4 regions of the Neobacillus sp. plas4 genome follow, and region 2 is predicted to be linked to each of the others. Evidence: a T-box and tRNA genes for the amino acid it is inferred to sense, from the RefSeq annotation. Region 2 holds a T-box; the other regions hold tRNA genes.
The links. A T-box is a leader RNA that pairs with one kind of tRNA and senses whether it is charged. The one in region 2 lies ahead of pheS (phenylalanine--tRNA ligase subunit alpha), so its partner is inferred to be a tRNA-Phe.
Positions count from the first base shown of each region.

Region 1: it has a tRNA-Phe gene. The T-box ahead of pheS (phenylalanine--tRNA ligase subunit alpha) is inferred to sense a tRNA for this amino acid. The anticodon was not compared.
Region 3: it has a tRNA-Phe gene. The T-box ahead of pheS (phenylalanine--tRNA ligase subunit alpha) is inferred to sense a tRNA for this amino acid. The anticodon was not compared.
Region 4: it has a tRNA-Phe gene. The T-box ahead of pheS (phenylalanine--tRNA ligase subunit alpha) is inferred to sense a tRNA for this amino acid. The anticodon was not compared.

Region 1 is NZ_CM170152.1:1,325,156-1,329,344, forward strand. Features, by position in the region: rRNA gene AC2TFD_RS06620 (23S ribosomal RNA) at 1-660, shown strand, start outside; rRNA gene rrf (5S ribosomal RNA) at 792-908, shown strand; tRNA gene AC2TFD_RS06630 (tRNA-Asn) at 926-1,000, shown strand; tRNA gene AC2TFD_RS06635 (tRNA-Ser) at 1,010-1,101, shown strand; tRNA gene AC2TFD_RS06640 (tRNA-Glu) at 1,125-1,199, shown strand; tRNA gene AC2TFD_RS06645 (tRNA-Val) at 1,242-1,317, shown strand; tRNA gene AC2TFD_RS06650 (tRNA-Met) at 1,366-1,439, shown strand; tRNA gene AC2TFD_RS06655 (tRNA-Asp) at 1,443-1,519, shown strand; tRNA gene AC2TFD_RS06660 (tRNA-Phe) at 1,567-1,642, shown strand; tRNA gene AC2TFD_RS06665 (tRNA-Thr) at 1,668-1,743, shown strand; tRNA gene AC2TFD_RS06670 (tRNA-Tyr) at 1,768-1,852, shown strand; tRNA gene AC2TFD_RS06675 (tRNA-Trp) at 1,891-1,964, shown strand; tRNA gene AC2TFD_RS06680 (tRNA-His) at 1,980-2,055, shown strand; tRNA gene AC2TFD_RS06685 (tRNA-Gln) at 2,072-2,146, shown strand; tRNA gene AC2TFD_RS06690 (tRNA-Gly) at 2,151-2,225, shown strand; tRNA gene AC2TFD_RS06695 (tRNA-Cys) at 2,232-2,302, shown strand; tRNA gene AC2TFD_RS06700 (tRNA-Leu) at 2,331-2,416, shown strand; tRNA gene AC2TFD_RS06705 (tRNA-Leu) at 2,440-2,521, shown strand; gene AC2TFD_RS06710 (carbohydrate binding domain-containing protein) at 2,820-4,189, shown strand, end outside.
Region 2 is NZ_CM170152.1:4,656,651-4,660,839, reverse strand. Features, by position in the region: gene AC2TFD_RS23520 (M42 family metallopeptidase) at 1-584, shown strand, start outside; gene AC2TFD_RS23515 (hypothetical protein) at 618-1,049, opposite strand; gene sspI (small acid-soluble spore protein SspI) at 1,086-1,292, opposite strand; gene AC2TFD_RS23505 (TrmH family RNA methyltransferase) at 1,404-2,153, shown strand; T-box leader at 2,215-2,456, shown strand; gene pheS (phenylalanine--tRNA ligase subunit alpha) at 2,525-3,562, shown strand; gene pheT (phenylalanine--tRNA ligase subunit beta) at 3,601-4,189, shown strand, end outside.
Region 3 is NZ_CM170152.1:4,818,492-4,822,680, reverse strand. Features, by position in the region: tRNA gene AC2TFD_RS24395 (tRNA-Val) at 3-78, shown strand; tRNA gene AC2TFD_RS24390 (tRNA-Thr) at 112-187, shown strand; tRNA gene AC2TFD_RS24385 (tRNA-Lys) at 218-293, shown strand; tRNA gene AC2TFD_RS24380 (tRNA-Leu) at 378-462, shown strand; tRNA gene AC2TFD_RS24375 (tRNA-Gly) at 519-593, shown strand; tRNA gene AC2TFD_RS24370 (tRNA-Leu) at 599-687, shown strand; tRNA gene AC2TFD_RS24365 (tRNA-Arg) at 718-794, shown strand; tRNA gene AC2TFD_RS24360 (tRNA-Pro) at 803-879, shown strand; tRNA gene AC2TFD_RS24355 (tRNA-Ala) at 898-973, shown strand; tRNA gene AC2TFD_RS24350 (tRNA-Met) at 1,003-1,079, shown strand; tRNA gene AC2TFD_RS24345 (tRNA-Ile) at 1,160-1,236, shown strand; tRNA gene AC2TFD_RS24340 (tRNA-Ser) at 1,253-1,345, shown strand; tRNA gene AC2TFD_RS24335 (tRNA-Met) at 1,521-1,594, shown strand; tRNA gene AC2TFD_RS24330 (tRNA-Asp) at 1,598-1,674, shown strand; tRNA gene AC2TFD_RS24325 (tRNA-Phe) at 1,702-1,777, shown strand; tRNA gene AC2TFD_RS24320 (tRNA-His) at 1,806-1,881, shown strand; tRNA gene AC2TFD_RS24315 (tRNA-Gly) at 1,900-1,973, shown strand; tRNA gene AC2TFD_RS24310 (tRNA-Ile) at 1,980-2,056, shown strand; tRNA gene AC2TFD_RS24305 (tRNA-Asn) at 2,090-2,164, shown strand; tRNA gene AC2TFD_RS24300 (tRNA-Ser) at 2,174-2,264, shown strand; tRNA gene AC2TFD_RS24295 (tRNA-Glu) at 2,274-2,345, shown strand; gene glgB (1,4-alpha-glucan branching protein GlgB) at 3,250-4,189, shown strand, end outside.
Region 4 is NZ_CM170152.1:3,424,386-3,428,574, forward strand. Features, by position in the region: gene AC2TFD_RS16995 (pentapeptide repeat-containing protein) at 1-777, opposite strand, end outside; tRNA gene AC2TFD_RS17000 (tRNA-Arg) at 1,069-1,142, opposite strand; tRNA gene AC2TFD_RS17005 (tRNA-Ser) at 1,149-1,239, opposite strand; tRNA gene AC2TFD_RS17010 (tRNA-Asn) at 1,254-1,328, opposite strand; tRNA gene AC2TFD_RS17015 (tRNA-Ile) at 1,371-1,444, opposite strand; tRNA gene AC2TFD_RS17020 (tRNA-Gly) at 1,448-1,521, opposite strand; tRNA gene AC2TFD_RS17025 (tRNA-Cys) at 1,533-1,606, opposite strand; tRNA gene AC2TFD_RS17030 (tRNA-Gln) at 1,619-1,693, opposite strand; tRNA gene AC2TFD_RS17035 (tRNA-Tyr) at 1,845-1,929, opposite strand; tRNA gene AC2TFD_RS17040 (tRNA-Phe) at 1,965-2,037, opposite strand; tRNA gene AC2TFD_RS17045 (tRNA-Asp) at 2,079-2,155, opposite strand; tRNA gene AC2TFD_RS17050 (tRNA-Met) at 2,198-2,271, opposite strand; tRNA gene AC2TFD_RS17055 (tRNA-Ser) at 2,384-2,476, opposite strand; tRNA gene AC2TFD_RS17060 (tRNA-Ile) at 2,484-2,557, opposite strand; tRNA gene AC2TFD_RS17065 (tRNA-Met) at 2,602-2,675, opposite strand; tRNA gene AC2TFD_RS17070 (tRNA-Ala) at 2,694-2,766, opposite strand; tRNA gene AC2TFD_RS17075 (tRNA-Pro) at 2,787-2,863, opposite strand; tRNA gene AC2TFD_RS17080 (tRNA-Arg) at 2,872-2,948, opposite strand; tRNA gene AC2TFD_RS17085 (tRNA-Gly) at 2,956-3,030, opposite strand; tRNA gene AC2TFD_RS17090 (tRNA-Leu) at 3,042-3,126, opposite strand; tRNA gene AC2TFD_RS17095 (tRNA-Lys) at 3,186-3,261, opposite strand; tRNA gene AC2TFD_RS17100 (tRNA-Thr) at 3,300-3,375, opposite strand; tRNA gene AC2TFD_RS17105 (tRNA-Val) at 3,414-3,489, opposite strand; tRNA gene AC2TFD_RS17110 (tRNA-Glu) at 3,584-3,658, opposite strand; rRNA gene rrf (5S ribosomal RNA) at 3,703-3,818, opposite strand; rRNA gene AC2TFD_RS17120 (23S ribosomal RNA) at 3,897-4,189, opposite strand, start outside.

The sequences.
Region 1 (4,189 bases), 2.8 Mb from region 2:
AGTTTGACTGGGGCGGTCGCCTCCTAAAGAGTAACGGAGGCGCCCAAAGGTTCCCTCAGAATGGTTGGAAATCATTCGCAGAGTGTAAAGGCACAAGGGAGCTTGACTGCGAGACCTACAAGTCGAGCAGGGACGAAAGTCGGGCTTAGTGATCCGGTGGTTCCGCATGGAAGGGCCATCGCTCAACGGATAAAAGCTACCCCGGGGATAACAGGCTTATCTCCCCCAAGAGTCCACATCGACGGGGAGGTTTGGCACCTCGATGTCGGCTCATCGCATCCTGGGGCTGTAGTCGGTCCCAAGGGTTGGGCTGTTCGCCCATTAAAGCGGTACGCGAGCTGGGTTCAGAACGTCGTGAGACAGTTCGGTCCCTATCCGTCGTGGGCGCAGGAAATTTGAGAGGAGCTGTCCTTAGTACGAGAGGACCGGGATGGACGCACCGCTGGTGTACCAGTTGTCTTGCCAAAGGCATCGCTGGGTAGCTATGTGCGGACGGGATAAGTGCTGAAAGCATCTAAGCATGAAGCCCCCCTCAAGATGAGATTTCCCATAGCGTCAAGCTAGTAAGAACCCTGAAAGATGATCAGGTTGATAGGTCAGAGGTGGAAGCGCGGTGACGTGTGGAGCTGACTGATACTAATCGTTCGAGGACTTAACCAATTTTTAAAAGATGAACTCGTTTTTACTAACTTCTTCTGAAATTATCTAGTTTTGAGGGAATGAATTTTTTCAAAAACCTCTTGAAAAATCTCTGAAAGACAGTATAATAAAGTATGTCTTTGAGAAAACAGTCTGGTAATAATGGCGAGAAGGTCACACCCGTTCCCATACCGAACACGGAAGTTAAGCTTCTCAGCGCCGATGGTAGTTGGGACAAGCGTCCCTGTGAGAGTAGGACGTTGCCAGGCTGTAACAATTTTATTATTCCGCAGTAGCTCAGTGGTAGAGCTATCGGCTGTTAACCGATCGGTCGTAGGTTCGAGTCCTACCTGCGGAGCCATTCTTTTATGGAGAGCTGTCCGAGTGGCCGAAGGAGCACGATTGGAAATCGTGTAGGCGGGTAACCCTGTCTCAAGGGTTCAAATCCCTTGCTCTCCGCCATAAAAACACTATCTATATTGTATGGCCCCTTGGTCAAGTGGTTAAGACACCTCCCTTTCACGGAGGTAACACGGGTTCGAATCCCGTAGGGGTCACCAGAGTTTTTTTCACGATAGTGAAAAATAACTTTCCTGTAATATGGAGGATTAGCTCAGCTGGGAGAGCATCTGCCTTACAAGCAGAGGGTCGGCGGTTCGATCCCGTCATCCTCCACCAAAGTTTTTTCGCGATAGCGAAAATAACTTTCCATAGTATTTTTATTGTCGCGGGGTGGAGCAGTCCGGTAGCTCGTCGGGCTCATAACCCGAAGGTCGCAGGTTCAAATCCTGTCCCCGCAATACGGTCTGGTAGTTCAGTTGGTTAGAATGCCTGCCTGTCACGCAGGAGGTCGCGGGTTCGAGTCCCGTCCAGACCGCCATCTATATTTTAAACCTACTGGTTTTTAATAAAGAGGCCTAATAGTGTGGCTCAGTAGCTCAGTCGGTAGAGCAAAGGACTGAAAATCCTTGTGTCGGCGGTTCGATTCCGTCCTGAGCCACCATTTTAATTCTATTGATTATATGCTTGCCGGTTTAGCTCAATTGGTAGAGCAACTGACTTGTAATCAGTAGGTTGGGGGTTCAAGTCCTCTAGCCGGCACCATTAGGTGAAAGATTCATATTATGTGGAGGGGTAGCGAAGTGGCTAAACGCGGCGGACTGTAAATCCGCTCCCTCCGGGTTCGGCGGTTCGAATCCGTCCCCCTCCACCAATGTTTTTTCACGATAGTGAAAATAACATTCTATATATAGGGGTATAGTTTAAAGGTAGAACGAAGGTCTCCAAAACCTTTGGTGTGGGTTCAATTCCTACTACCCCTGCCAAAAAATTTTATTGTGGCGATTGTGGCGAAGTGGTTAACGCACCTGATTGTGGTTCAGGCATTCGTGGGTTCGATTCCCATCAGTCGCCCCATTAAATCATTTTTCATTGGGCTATAGCCAAGCGGTAAGGCATCGCACTTTGACTGCGACATGCGTTGGTTCAAATCCAGCTAGCCCAGCCAATTTGCGGAAGTAGTTCAGTGGTAGAACACCACCTTGCCAAGGTGGGGGTCGCGGGTTCGAATCCCGTCTTCCGCTCCATAATACGGCGCCATAGCCAAGTGGTAAGGCAGAGGTCTGCAAAACCTTTACCACCGGTTCGAATCCGGTTGGCGCCTTTATTTTATTTAATATCATTTATATTTTGCCGGGGTGGCGGAACTGGCAGACGCACAGGACTTAAAATCCTGCGGTAGGTGACTACCGTACCGGTTCGATTCCGGTTCTCGGCATTACGTATTTAAAACTTTATTTTGCCGGTGTGGCGGAATTGGCAGACGCGCACGACTCAAAATCGTGTTCCGCAAGGAGTGTCGGTTCGACCCCGACCACCGGTATCATCAATCGCTTATCAGGCGAAAAAAAACGTTTCTTACACTAAGTAAGAAACGTTTTTTTTTTACTTTGTTAATTTATATATAGGATCTCCGTGACTGTATTTTAGTAATTCTATCTTTTCCAGTCATCATGAAGACTTCATGGTTAAAAGCCTATTTAAAGTCCAATTCTCGTCAGTAAAAACTATATGTCTAAATAGAATTTTTAAGTAGAATCAATATATGTAAAAGGAAGGGGATGAAAATGGGAAATATTGATTTAAGAAGTCGGAATATTAAAAAAGGGGAGGTTTGTTGTTTGCAAAATCGAAGTTACAAAAAAGCAAAAATGCTTACATTCAGTTTTATGCTACTTTTCTCCTTAATTGCTCCATACACGGGTTTTTATTCGCAGGCAATTGCTGTCGAAGCTGCTGCTACAGATGTTCACAATGGGGGCTTTGAAGAAGTTGAGATTCCTGGTTGGAGCCTTGTTACGAGTAATACATTAAGTAGGGTTTCCATTAGTGAAGATAGAGCCCACTCCGGTTCGAAAAGCTTATATTTTAATAATCCAAGTAATGAAGAACAATTGCAAATGAAAAGTGAGATGCTACCTGTAACTCCAGGTGGATCCTATACGGCTGCGGCATTTGTGAACGTAGTTTATCAGTCTCACAGTTTAGGTTACGAGGTCCATTATTTTAATGAACAGAATGAAAAAGTGGGAAGTGCAACTTTTATTAATTTTGGAACTGCAGCTTTAGGAAAAGATCAATGGACAGAAATTCGTGTACCCTTTGTCGTTCCAGCTGGCGCTACACAGGTTCAACTTCGCTTTAATTCAGGAAAAGTGGCGATCACAGAGGCCTACATAGATGATGTAGCAATCAATACAGGATTTGAAGAAAATGGACTAGCCGTTGTGAATGCAGGCTTTGAAGAGGAACTCGCTATTCCTGGTTGGAGTCCAGTAACTCAAAATTCATTAAGCAGAATTTCTATCAGTGAGGAACGCGTCCATACTGGATTTAGCAGTCTTCATTTTGATAATCCAAGTAATCTAGAACAATTGCAAATAACAAGCGACATGATTCCCGTTACCTCAGGTGAACCCTATACTGCAAAAGCCTGGGTTAATGTGATTCGTCAGTCCCATAGTATTGGTTACGAGGTTCATTACTACAATGATCAAAATGAAAAGATTGGTAGTCCAACCTTTATTAACTTTAAATCAGCTGATATAGGAACGAATCAATGGAGCGAGATCAGTATCCCATTTACAGTCCCGGCGGGTGCAACACAGGTTCAACTTCGATTCAATTCTGGGACTATCGCTATAACCGAAGCCTTCATTGATGATGTATCCATTGTAGGTATAGGTAGTGAGGGTCCGCCTGTAGAAATACCAAACAGCGAAATCATGAATCCTAGCTTCGAAGCTGAACTACAGGATGGAGACATTCCGGGTTGGATATCTGAATTTGCTGGGCCAGGCATTACAATCAGTTCAGAGAGGGCTCGCACTGGAGTGCAAAGCTTACATCTGCATGATACTACTGATAAAGCAGGAGTCAGTGTTTTAAGTGATAAAATTGCCATTGAGCCTAGTGAATCCTACCTGTTAACAGTCTATACCAATGTTGTGAATCAAACACATAATATTGTGACTGAAATCCGCTATTTTGA
Region 2 (4,189 bases):
CTGTTATGAATAATGAAAAATTGCTGTTAGCAAAGGCATGGGATAACCGAATCGGCTGTGCGATTGCGATTGATGTATTGAAGCAATTAAAGGGTAGTGACCATCCGAATGAGGTGTATGGACTCGGAACCACCCAAGAAGAAATTGGCTCTCGTGGTGCAAAGACTGCGGCTGAAAAAATCAATCCTGATATCGCTTTTGCGGTGGATGTAGGAATTGCCGGAGATACACCTGGAATTTCTGAGAAAGAAGCCATGAGCAAAATGGGGAAAGGTCCACAAATTATATTATATGATGCGACCCTTGTAGCCCATAAAGGATTACGCGACCTTATTATTGATGTTGCGGATGAATTAAATATCCCTTATCAATTTGATGTTATTCCTGGAGGCGGGACAGATGCTGGTCCAATCCACACTGCCCATAATGGCGTTCCATCAATCGCCATTACGATAGCAACACGCTATATTCATACGCATGCCGCAATGCTCCACCGTGATGACTATGAAAACACAGTGAAGCTTATCGTAGAAGTCACCAAGCGGCTGGACCGGGAAACAGTTGATAAGATTACCTATGAGTAACAGCTCTATCCCCGACGGATTCGTTGGGGATTTTTAATGCAGATGGAGGGTAAGCGGAAAATACTGGCGGATAGCGAAAAATACTGGCGGATAGGAAGAAATACTGGCGGATAGCAAGAAATACTGGCGGATAGGAAGAAATACTGGCGGATGGCGGAAAATACTGGCGGATAGAGAAATACTGGCGGATGGCAAGAAATACTGGCGGATAGCGAAAAATACTGGCGGATAGCGAGAAATACTGGCGGATACGAAGAAATACTGGCGAATAGCGAAAAATACTGGCGGATAGCGAGAAATACTGGCGGATAGCAAGAAATACTGGCGGATGGCAAGAAATACTGGCGGATAGCGAAAAATACTGGCGGATGGCAAGAAATACTGGCGGATAGCTGAAAATACTGGCGGATAGCAAGAAATACTGGCGGATGACAAGAAATACTGGCGGATAGCACACAAAAACAAGTAAAGCTGCCGAGTTAGAATCGGCAGCTACAACTATTACTTCAATCCACTCTCAAGTGCAGCGAGCATTTCCTTCTTCTCATCCTCAGATGAATTCTTCCAAATGATTTCAAACAGTACACCTAGACCTGGCAGCATTTTTTCCTCGCCATTTTGGATTGCGTCAACGATTGTATCTTCTAATTCAGCTTGTGAGTTACCAGTGACATTGTGTACAATGGCATTTCGCAAATTTAAATTCATGATTATACACTCCTTTATTATCCTGCATTACTTTTATATGTTTTCTAATTTTGGTTTTATTATGTATTTTTTTTGGGATATAATGAGGAAAAACACTAGAGGGGTACAAACTTGAAACATATTGAATCCATTCAAAATCCAAAAGTAAAACAATGGAAAAAGCTTTTAACAAAAAAGGAACGAGATAAATCTGGGACATTTTTAGTGGAAGGGTTTCATTTAGTTGAAGAAGCATTAAAACATAGTGAAAGTGTAATCGAAATCATCGTTTCTACGAATGTAGGGATTCCACCGCGCTGGGACTTTAATGAAATACCTGTCACGACCGTCACAGAAGAGATTTCAAACACTTTATCAGATACGGAAGCACCGCAAGGAATCTATGCAGTTTGCAGACAAGTCTCAATCGAGGTACCAGATGGGAAGACATATCTTTTAATAGATGCGGTGCAGGATCCAGGGAATTTAGGCACCATGATTCGCACAGCGGACGCAGCTGGTATTGACGCTGTTATAGTAGGAAGGGGCAGCGTAGACGTATATAATTCAAAGGTACTCCGATCAGCTCAGGGAAGTCATTTTCACCTGCCGATTATAACCGGTGACCTCCATGAATGGATGGAACAGCTAAAGGAAAAAAATATTTCCGTTTATGGTACAGCACTTGAAGGGGCATCTGCATATACTGATATTTCAACAGAGGATAGATTTGCATTACTTGTTGGCAACGAGGGCAGCGGGGTTAGCAAAGAGCTGCTTTCTAAAACGGACGCGAACCTGTATATTCCGATTTACGGAAAAAGCGAGTCGCTTAATGTTGCCGTAGCAACCGGCATCTTGTTATATTTTTTGAAAAAATAGACGATACTTGTTTGAAACCACTGATAAAGTATTATATAATAATCTACATTATTGAAAAATACTAAAAACGATGACGGAGAAAAGTATCTTATCACAGACCAATTAGGGAGAAAGTGCCGTGACTGAAAGCACTTTTATGGGAATGGTAAGAGAAGTTCACCTCCTGAGTTGGCACCGGGACCACGTAGAAAGCGCGTGTAAAGGTGCACCGGCCTAGCCGTTATCCGAATGAAGCGAACACATGTGTTTTATACATACCGTGTTTACAAGGGTGGTACCGCGACTATAAACCTCGTCCCTTTCCAGGGATGGGGTTTTTTTGTTTTCATTTACTTCATTCGAAATATCATCAAATTTAAGGAGGAATTTCAATGCAAGAAAGATTAAAGGAATTGCAGCAGGAAGCTATTCAAAAAGTTGAACAGTCTTCAAGCTTGAAAGAATTAAATGACATTCGTGTTGCCTATCTAGGAAAAAAAGGTCCCATTACCGAAGTACTGCGCGGCATGGGGAAACTTTCAGCAGAAGAGCGCCCTGTTATGGGAGCACTGGCAAATGAGGTTCGTGAGGCGATTGCTACTACATTAGAAGCGAAACAAAAGGATCTAGAGGAAGCAGCCGTATTAGAAAGACTAGCTTCTGAATCTATTGACGTTACCTTACCAGGAAGTCCGGTTAAGGTTGGAAATCACCATCCTTTAACGAGAATTATTGAAGAAATTGAAGATTTATTTATAGGAATGGGCTATCAAATTGCGGAAGGACCAGAAGTTGAGCAGGATTATTATAACTTTGAAGCTCTAAATTTACCAAAAGGTCACCCGGCACGCGATATGCAGGATTCCTTCTATATTACAGATGAGATTTTGCTGCGTACGCATACTTCACCCGTACAGGCTCGGACAATGGAAAAGAACGAGGGGAAAGGGCCAATCAAAATTATCTGCCCCGGTAAAGTTTACCGCCGCGATAATGATGACGCGACACATTCTCACCAGTTTATGCAAATCGAAGGTCTTGTCATCGGCGAGAATATTCGCATGAGCGATCTAAAAGGTACTTTAGAGGTTTTTGCAAAGAAAATGTTTGGTGAAGATCGTGAAATTAGATTACGCCCAAGTTTCTTCCCATTCACAGAACCATCTGTAGAAATGGACATTTCCTGTATGATTTGCGGCGGACATGGCTGTAATGTTTGTAAGAAAACAGGCTGGATTGAAATTCTTGGAGCAGGAATGGTCCATCCAAACGTTCTTGAAATGGCTGGCTATGATTCTAAAAAATACACTGGATTTGCCTTCGGAATGGGACCAGAGCGAATTGCTATGTTGAAATACGGTATCGATGATATTCGTCATTTCTACACAAATGATGTTCGTTTCTTAAAACAATTTTCAAAACATGAATAAAATTACCACCTCGAATTAGAAAAAAGGAGGAACACGAGATGTTCGTTTCATATAAATGGCTCCAGGATTATGTTGATTTATCCGGAGTTTCAGCTGATGAATTAGCTGAAAAAATCACAAAAAGCGGGATTGAGGTTGAGGGTGTAGATGTCCTTAACGAAGGAATTAAGGGAGTAGTCGTTGGTCACGTGGTTGAACGTGTCCAGCATCCAAATGCAGATAAATTAAGCAAATGTCAGGTAGATATCGGTCAGGGAGAACCTGTACAAATTATTTGTGGAGCACCAAATGTTGCCGAGGGGCAGAAGGTTGCAGTAGCAACAGTTGGGGCAGTTCTGCCAGGTAATTTTAAAATTAAACGTGCAAAGCTTCGCGGTGAAGAATCAAATGGAATGATCTGCTCGCTAACCGAACTTGGAATGGAAGCGAAGATTGTACCGAAGGAGTATTCAGAAGGGATCTTTGTTTTCCCTCAGGATGCAGAGGTTGGAAGTGATGCGATTGCATTATTAAACCGTGATGATGAAGTTCTTGAACTTGGCCTAACACCAAACCGTGCAGATTGCTTGAGTATGCTAGGAGTGGCTTATGAGGTTGCTGCGATTCTTGGCCGTGATGTAAAATTGC
Region 3 (4,189 bases), 160 kb from region 2:
ATGGAGGATTAGCTCAGCTGGGAGAGCATCTGCCTTACAAGCAGAGGGTCGGCGGTTCGATCCCGTCATCCTCCACCATATTTTTCACGATAGTAAAAATAACTATTCTTTGCCGGTTTAGCTCAATTGGTAGAGCAACTGACTTGTAATCAGTAGGTTGGGGGTTCAAGTCCTCTAGCCGGCACCATTTTCATTATTACTTATATTAAGTAATAATGAGCCATTAGCTCAGTTGGTAGAGCATCTGACTTTTAATCAGAGGGTCGAAGGTTCGAGTCCTTCATGGCTCACCATAGTTTTTCACGCTAGTGAAAAAAACTTTCCTTTTGCGAAAGCAAATAAAGTAACCTTTGGCTGCAGTAATTAATTTTCAATATGCGGGTGTGGCGGAATTGGCAGACGCACCAGACTTAGGATCTGGCGCCGCAAGGCGTGGGGGTTCGACTCCCTTCACCCGCACCAAAGTTATTTTGAGTAAAATAACTAATATTTTAAATGAAATAACATTATCAAATATTGCGGAAGTAGTTCAGTGGTAGAACACCACCTTGCCAAGGTGGGGGTCGCGGGTTCGAATCCCGTCTTCCGCTCCAATATTGCCGGGGTGGCGGAACTGGCAGACGCACAGGACTTAAAATCCTGCGGTAGGTGACTACCGTACCGGTTCGATTCCGGTCCTCGGCACCATTTTTAAAAGTGTAAATAGATTTATAATATGCGCCCGTAGCTCAATTGGATAGAGTGTCTGACTACGGATCAGAAGGTTATGGGTTCGACTCCTTTCGGGCGCGCCATATTTTATCGGGAAGTAGCTCAGCTTGGTAGAGCACTTGGTTTGGGACCAAGGGGTCGCAGGTTCGAATCCTGTCTTCCCGACCATCTTCAATTAAAAGATATGGGGCCTTAGCTCAGCTGGGAGAGCGCCTGCTTTGCACGCAGGAGGTCAGCGGTTCGATCCCGCTAGGCTCCACCAAGGTTGTTTTACAATTTAATTATCTATTTGGCGGTGTAGCTCAGCTGGCTAGAGCGTACGGTTCATACCCGTAAGGTCGGGGGTTCGATCCCCTCCGCCGCTACCAAGTATTTTTATGAAGTAAAAACACAAAAGTTTTTTTGCGCAGCAAAATAACCAAATAAATTAGTTTTTAATACTTTATCTGGACCTTTAGCTCAGCTGGTTAGAGCAGACGGCTCATAACCGTCCGGTCGTAGGTTCGAGTCCTACAAGGTCCACCAGTAATCTTTATAATATGGAGGAATACCCAAGTCCGGCTGAAGGGATCGGTCTTGAAAACCGACAGGCGGGTTAAACCGCGCGGGGGTTCGAATCCCTCTTCCTCCGCCATATTATTCTTCAGCAAAATGAAATTCTTTTTATTGTCGCGGGGTGGAGCAACGAGCGTTACTTCACAGAATTAACTGCGAGTTGTATCAATCGAACTGCTGCTTGAATAAGCTTTCTGAGATTGATACAGTCCATACAAACTATGGGCATGAGTAAGTGTAATAATTTCTATTGTCGCGGGGTGGAGCAGTCTGGTAGCTCGTCGGGCTCATAACCCGAAGGTCGCAGGTTCAAATCCTGTCCCCGCAATACGGTCTGGTAGTTCAGTTGGTTAGAATGCCTGCCTGTCACGCAGGAGGTCGCGGGTTCGAGTCCCGTCCAGACCGCCATTTTTTTAAAAATGGCATTATTTAAGTGGCTCAGTAGCTCAGTCGGTAGAGCAAAGGACTGAAAATCCTTGTGTCGGCGGTTCGATTCCGTCCTGAGCCACCATTTATAATTGGTGGATAATAAAATAATGGCGATTGTGGCGAAGTGGTTAACGCACCTGATTGTGGTTCAGGCATTCGTGGGTTCGATTCCCATCAGTCGCCCCATATAATAATTTATGATATGCGGGTGTAGTTTAGTGGTAAAACCTCAGCCTTCCAAGCTGATGTTGTGAGTTCGATTCTCATCACCCGCTCCAATTTATGGGCCTATAGCTCAGCTGGTTAGAGCGCACGCCTGATAAGCGTGAGGTCGATGGTTCGAGTCCATTTAGGCCCACCATATTCTTTTAAAAGAAAAATAAACTTCTATTGTTCCGCAGTAGCTCAGTGGTAGAGCTATCGGCTGTTAACCGATCGGTCGTAGGTTCGAGTCCTACCTGCGGAGCCATTTTTTTATGGGGAAGTACTCAAGAGGCTGAAGAGGCGCCCCTGCTAAGGGTGTAGGTCGGGTAACCGGCGCGAGGGTTCAAATCCCTCCTTCTCCGCCATAAATTTAAGGCCCCTTGGTCAAGTGGTTAAGACACCTCCCTTTCACGGAGGTAACACGGGTTCGAATCCCGTAGGGGTCATACAAAAAGGCTGATGATATTATATCATCAGTTTTTTTGTGTCTAATAAATAATGGAAAACTTATTCTTTATGAGCGGCCTATAAAAGGTCTATAGTGACCGAACCGTAGGAAGAAACTAGATTAGGGTAACTATAAAAGAGCTATAGTGACCGAACCGTAGGAAGAAACTAGATTTGGGTAACTATAAAAGAGCTATAGTGACCGAATTGTAGGAAGAAACTAGATTTGGGTAACTATGAAAGCTATAGTGACCGAACTGTAGGAAGAAACTAGATTAGGGTAACTATGAGCAGAGCTATAGTGACCGAACCATAAAATAATACTAGATCTGGCTCACTAAAAAAAGAATATATACCGCCACAACAAAAAGTGAGATCACAGGTTCACTCCAAAGGATCCTGAGAAACCAAATGTGAAGCTGCCTCCATTCGCCATGCTTGACGTGATTAATCCATAAAATCACCCCGCTTTTATCACAAAAAATATGTTGTTATATAAAAAAAGTAAACATATCGATCCCCAAACAGGACCATTCGCTTGTACATCCTATAAGGCGAGATTCTCTAATGTGATACCTATATCAATATAATATTATTCCTTCCCCGATTTTTTTAAAAATCGTTGTGAACGCTTACAGACAATGGTTTTTAGTAAATTAACTCGTTAAAGTTATACAAAAATCAAATAATATTTTTCCCCTATGAACTTAAAAAATTTTATATATTTTTGTCTATTCTCGATGGAATTATTGTGGATTGGTGTCGAAATAACTCGCAATATACTGTAATATGACAGTTTATATCCTTTGTTGTCAGAAAAGATAAAAAAGTTTTTGAGAATTATTAGTAGTTTGCACTTATAATTAACCCTTGAAATACATTTTCACAAGGATGAGGTTATTAATGGCAGTGAATACTTTATATCCAACAGACTATCAGTTGCATTTATTTCATGAAGGCAACCTTTTTCAAAGTCATCAACTATTTGGTGCACATGTATTTAGGGAATCAGAGAAAGTTTCTACTCGCTTTTGTGTGTGGGCCCCTAATGCTAAAGAGGTTCGGCTAGTTGGAGATTTCAATAGCTGGGATGGTGAAGGTTACGATTTACATAGGGTAAACAATGAAGGTGTATGGATTATAGTCATTAATCAAGACCTAAGTGGTTGCCTTTATAAGTATGAAATAATTACAGCACAAAATGAAAGAATTTTGAAAGCAGATCCATTTGCCTTCTACTCGGAGCTGAGACCAAATACTGCCTCTATTGTCCATTCTTTGAAAGATTATGATTGGCAGGATAATCACTGGTTGCAGCGAAAGGAAAAAAGGAACTTCTTATCTGAAGCACAGGTAATCTATGAAGTGCATTTTGGTTCCTGGAAAAAGCATGAAAATGGAGACTTTTTAACATATAAGGAAATGGCAGCAGAACTTATTCCTTATGTGCTTGAACATGGATTTACACATATCGAGATACTACCCCTTATTGAGCACCCCTATGACGGTTCTTGGGGATACCAGGGAACTGGGTACTTTTCAGCAACCTCGCGTTATGGCACACCACAGGACTTTATGTACTTTGTGGATCAGTGTCACCAAAATGGTATTGGCGTTATCCTAGATTGGGTACCAGGTCATTTTTGTAAGGATTCTCATGGTTTATACCGTTTTGATGGTTCCCATATTTATTCTTATGAAACAGAGAGTGACAGGGAAAATCAGGTTTGGGGAACAGCAAACTTTGATCTTGGAAAAGGTGAGGTCCAAAGTTTTCTCATTTCGAATGCATTTTTTTGGATTGATTATTTCCATATTGATGGATTTAGGATGGATGCGGTTG
Region 4 (4,189 bases), 1.2 Mb from region 2:
CTTAGCTGCATTCACTTGGGCCTGGGTAAGAAAAATACTCCCAGTAAGATTTGCTCCACTGATTTCCGTATCCCTAAAATCCGCTCCGATGAAATCACTCCATCTAAGGTCTGCGTTTCTAAGGTCTGCAGCAATTAGTAAGGCGCCTCTAAGATTTGAGCCCCTTAGATCGGCTCCTTTCAACTTTGCCCCTAAATAATCCATTCCGCGACGTGTATCTTTTTGCTTTTTAGTGACTTGAGCACGAACCAACTCACTTGTACGAATCAGCAGCTTGTTTACCTTATCTCTATGTTGATTCACATCGATGCTCAATATGAACTTTGGACTTTTACCGGCCAGTTCTTCAGTCTCAACAAGACTTTCATTTAATTCTTTATAGATTGACTTTGCAGCATCTGTAGTTAGTGCTTCATATAGGTACCATAGCATCTCATGAAGTTGCTGCATAATTGGATATACAACAAACATCTCTTGAGCAACATCCTGGTTTAAACGCCAATCCTTTCCATTATATGTGAGTTGAGATACCTTTTGACCAGCCCCAAAGCATTCATAAGCCGAACAGCCACGAAACCCTCTATTTCGAAGGTCATTATGTATGCCACATAGATAATTGGATTGTAAATTACGGCAAGGAGTCCCGCCGTCTTTATCAAAGGCGAAATCGGCTGATTTTGCATAAGGCAGTGCCACGCAGCACAAACCAAAGCAATTTTCACAGTCAGCACGTAAATTATTCAAAGTATTGTCGTCTATTACTAATGCGCAAGACATAATAAACACACTTCCTTCTATTAAAAAACTTACCTATTAATCCATTTGAAAAATCTCAACTAGATTTTATCTTAACACAGATACCTAAGTTAGAACTGCACGGGCATGATTTCCTCCTATTCGTACTATTATCGGTATAGATAAAGCTGATTCAGGTACGATTAAAATTATTATTAATTTTTACAAAAGCAATAAAACATAATTTTCTTACACTATTTATCGGTCTTTTTGTCCTTAGGGACAAACAAAAAAGAACAACCTTTTTAAGTGTTGTTCTTCATTGCTATTTTACGCACCTTAGAGGATTCGAACCTCTGACCGTACGCTTAGAAGGCGTATGCTCTATCCAGCTGAGCTAAAGGCGCATATTATGGCGGAGAAGGAGGGATTTGAACCCTCGCGCCGGTTACCCGACCTACACCCTTAGCAGGGGCGCCTCTTCAGCCTCTTGAGTACTTCCCCATAGACATAAAAAATGGCTCCGCAGGTAGGACTCGAACCTACGACCGATCGGTTAACAGCCGATTGCTCTACCACTGAGCTACTGCGGAACAATGGATATTCTAATAATTTTGCTTCGCAAAAAATTCTAGTGGGCCTAAATGGACTCGAACCATCGACCTCACGCTTATCAGGCGTGCGCTCTAACCAGCTGAGCTATAGGCCCATATGGAGCGGGTGATGAGAATCGAACTCACAACATCAGCTTGGAAGGCTGAGGTTTTACCACTAAACTACACCCGCATTACTAGAATTGGAGGCAACACCCGGATTTGAACCGGGGATAAAGGTTTTGCAGACCTCTGCCTTACCACTTGGCTATGCTGCCTTTATGCATGGCTGGCTGGGCTAGCTGGATTTGAACCAACGCATGTCGCAGTCAAAGTGCGATGCCTTACCGCTTGGCTATAGCCCAATAATAAAAATGAAATGGGGCGACTGATGGGAATCGAACCCACGAATGTCGGAACCACAATCACCATTATGGTTATTTTCACCTTTGTGAAAAAAAACCTGGTAAATTTGCTTCGCAAAAAACTTTGGTTATTTTGCTATGCAAAAAAAATTGGTGGAGGGGGACGGATTCGAACCGCCGAACCCTGAGGGAGCGGATTTACAGTCCGCCGCGTTTAGCCACTTCGCTACCCCTCCATATAAGAGACCTTACTAATCATAACATTTAAAGGTGGCTCAGGACGGAATCGAACCGCCGACACAAGGATTTTCAGTCCTTTGCTCTACCGACTGAGCTACTGAGCCACACATCTATACCAACGGTAGGTCAACTACCGGAATAAAAATGGCGGTCCGGACGGGACTCGAACCCGCGACCTCCTGCGTGACAGGCAGGCATTCTAACCAACTGAACTACCGGACCAAAGTTTTTTCAAGTGTTTTTCTTGAAAATAACTAACTTTAATTGCGGGGGCAGGATTTGAACCTACGACCTTCGGGTTATGAGCCCGACGAGCTACCAGACTGCTCCACCCCGCGACAGTAAAAATTATTACATTTAACTCATGCCCATAGCTTGTATGGACTATATCAATCTCAGGAAGCCAATTCAAGCAGCAGTTCAATTGATGCAACTCGCACATTATTATGATGGAGGAGGAAGAGGGATTCGAACCCCCGCGCGGTTTAACCCGCCTGTCGGTTTTCAAGACCGATCCCTTCAGCCAGACTTGGGTATTCCTCCAGATAAATGGACCCTGTAGGACTCGAACCTACGACCGGACGGTTATGAGCCGTCTGCTCTAACCAGCTGAGCTAAGGGTCCATAAACACTAACATTAATAACAACATTAGCATTAAATTCATTTATAGCGGCGGAGGGGATCGAACCCCCGACCTTACGGGTATGAACCGTACGCTCTAGCCAGCTGAGCTACACCGCCATTTTCAATAACTATAAATGGAGCCTAGCGGGATCGAACCGCTGACCTCCTGCGTGCAAAGCAGGCGCTCTCCCAGCTGAGCTAAGGCCCCATGTTAATGTAATCTTCGACTGGTCGGGAAGACAGGATTCGAACCTGCGACCCCTTGGTCCCAAACCAAGTGCTCTACCAAGCTGAGCTACTTCCCGTTATTTAATGGCGCGCCCGAAAGGAGTCGAACCCATAACCTTCTGATCCGTAGTCAGACGCTCTATCCAATTGAGCTACGGGCGCATAATATTGGAGCGGAAGACGGGATTTGAACCCGCGACCCCCACCTTGGCAAGGTGGTGTTCTACCACTGAACTACTTTTGCACAAATTTAAATGGTGCGGGTGAAGGGAGTCGAACCCCCACGCCTTGCGGCGCCAGATCCTAAGTCTGGTGCGTCTGCCAATTCCGCCACACCCGCATATTAAAAGTTATTTTGCTGGCGCAAATGGAAGTTTATTTTGCTCTCGCAAAAAAACTTGGTGAGCCATGAAGGACTCGAACCTTCGACCCTCTGATTAAAAGTCAGATGCTCTACCAACTGAGCTAATGGCTCGTACAAGGAAATTTATTTTTTCTACTGAGAAAAAAATCTGGTGCCGGCTAGAGGACTTGAACCCCCAACCTACTGATTACAAGTCAGTTGCTCTACCAATTGAGCTAAACCGGCACTATTGGGAAGTTTTTTTCACTTTCGTGAAAAAACTTTGGTGGAGGATGACGGGATCGAACCGCCGACCCTCTGCTTGTAAGGCAGATGCTCTCCCAGCTGAGCTAATCCTCCATATTATTGAAAAAGTTATTTTTCGCCGTTCCGAAAGGAAAGTTATTTTTGCTATCGTGAAAAAAACTCTTGTTATTTTCTAACGAAAATAACTTGGTGACCCCTACGGGATTCGAACCCGTGTTACCTCCGTGAAAGGGAGGTGTCTTAACCACTTGACCAAGGGGCCATCATGAAAATTCAGGAAAAAATTTAAAAAACCAAATGGGCTTTGCCTGGCAACGTCCTACTCTCACAGGGACAAAGTCCCAACTACCATCGGCGCTGAGAAGCTTAACTTCCGTGTTCGGTATGGGAACGGGTGTGACCTTCTCGCCATTGCTGCCAGACTATTTAATTGAGGTTCATTCCCTCAAAACTAGATAATGTCAGAAGAAGTTAGTAAAAACGAGTTCATCTTTTAAAAATTGGTTAAGTCCTCGAACGATTAGTATCAGTCAGCTCCACACGTCACCGCGCTTCCACCTCTGACCTATCAACCTGATCATCTTTCAGGGTTCTTACTAGCTTGACGCTATGGGAAATCTCATCTTGAGGGGGGCTTCATGCTTAGATGCTTTCAGCACTTATCCCGTCCGCACATAGCTACCCAGCGATGCCTTTGGCAAGACAACTGGTACACCAGCGGTGCGTCCATCCCGGTCCTCTCGTACTAAGGACAGCTCCTCTCAAATTTCCTGCGCCCACGACGGATAGGGAC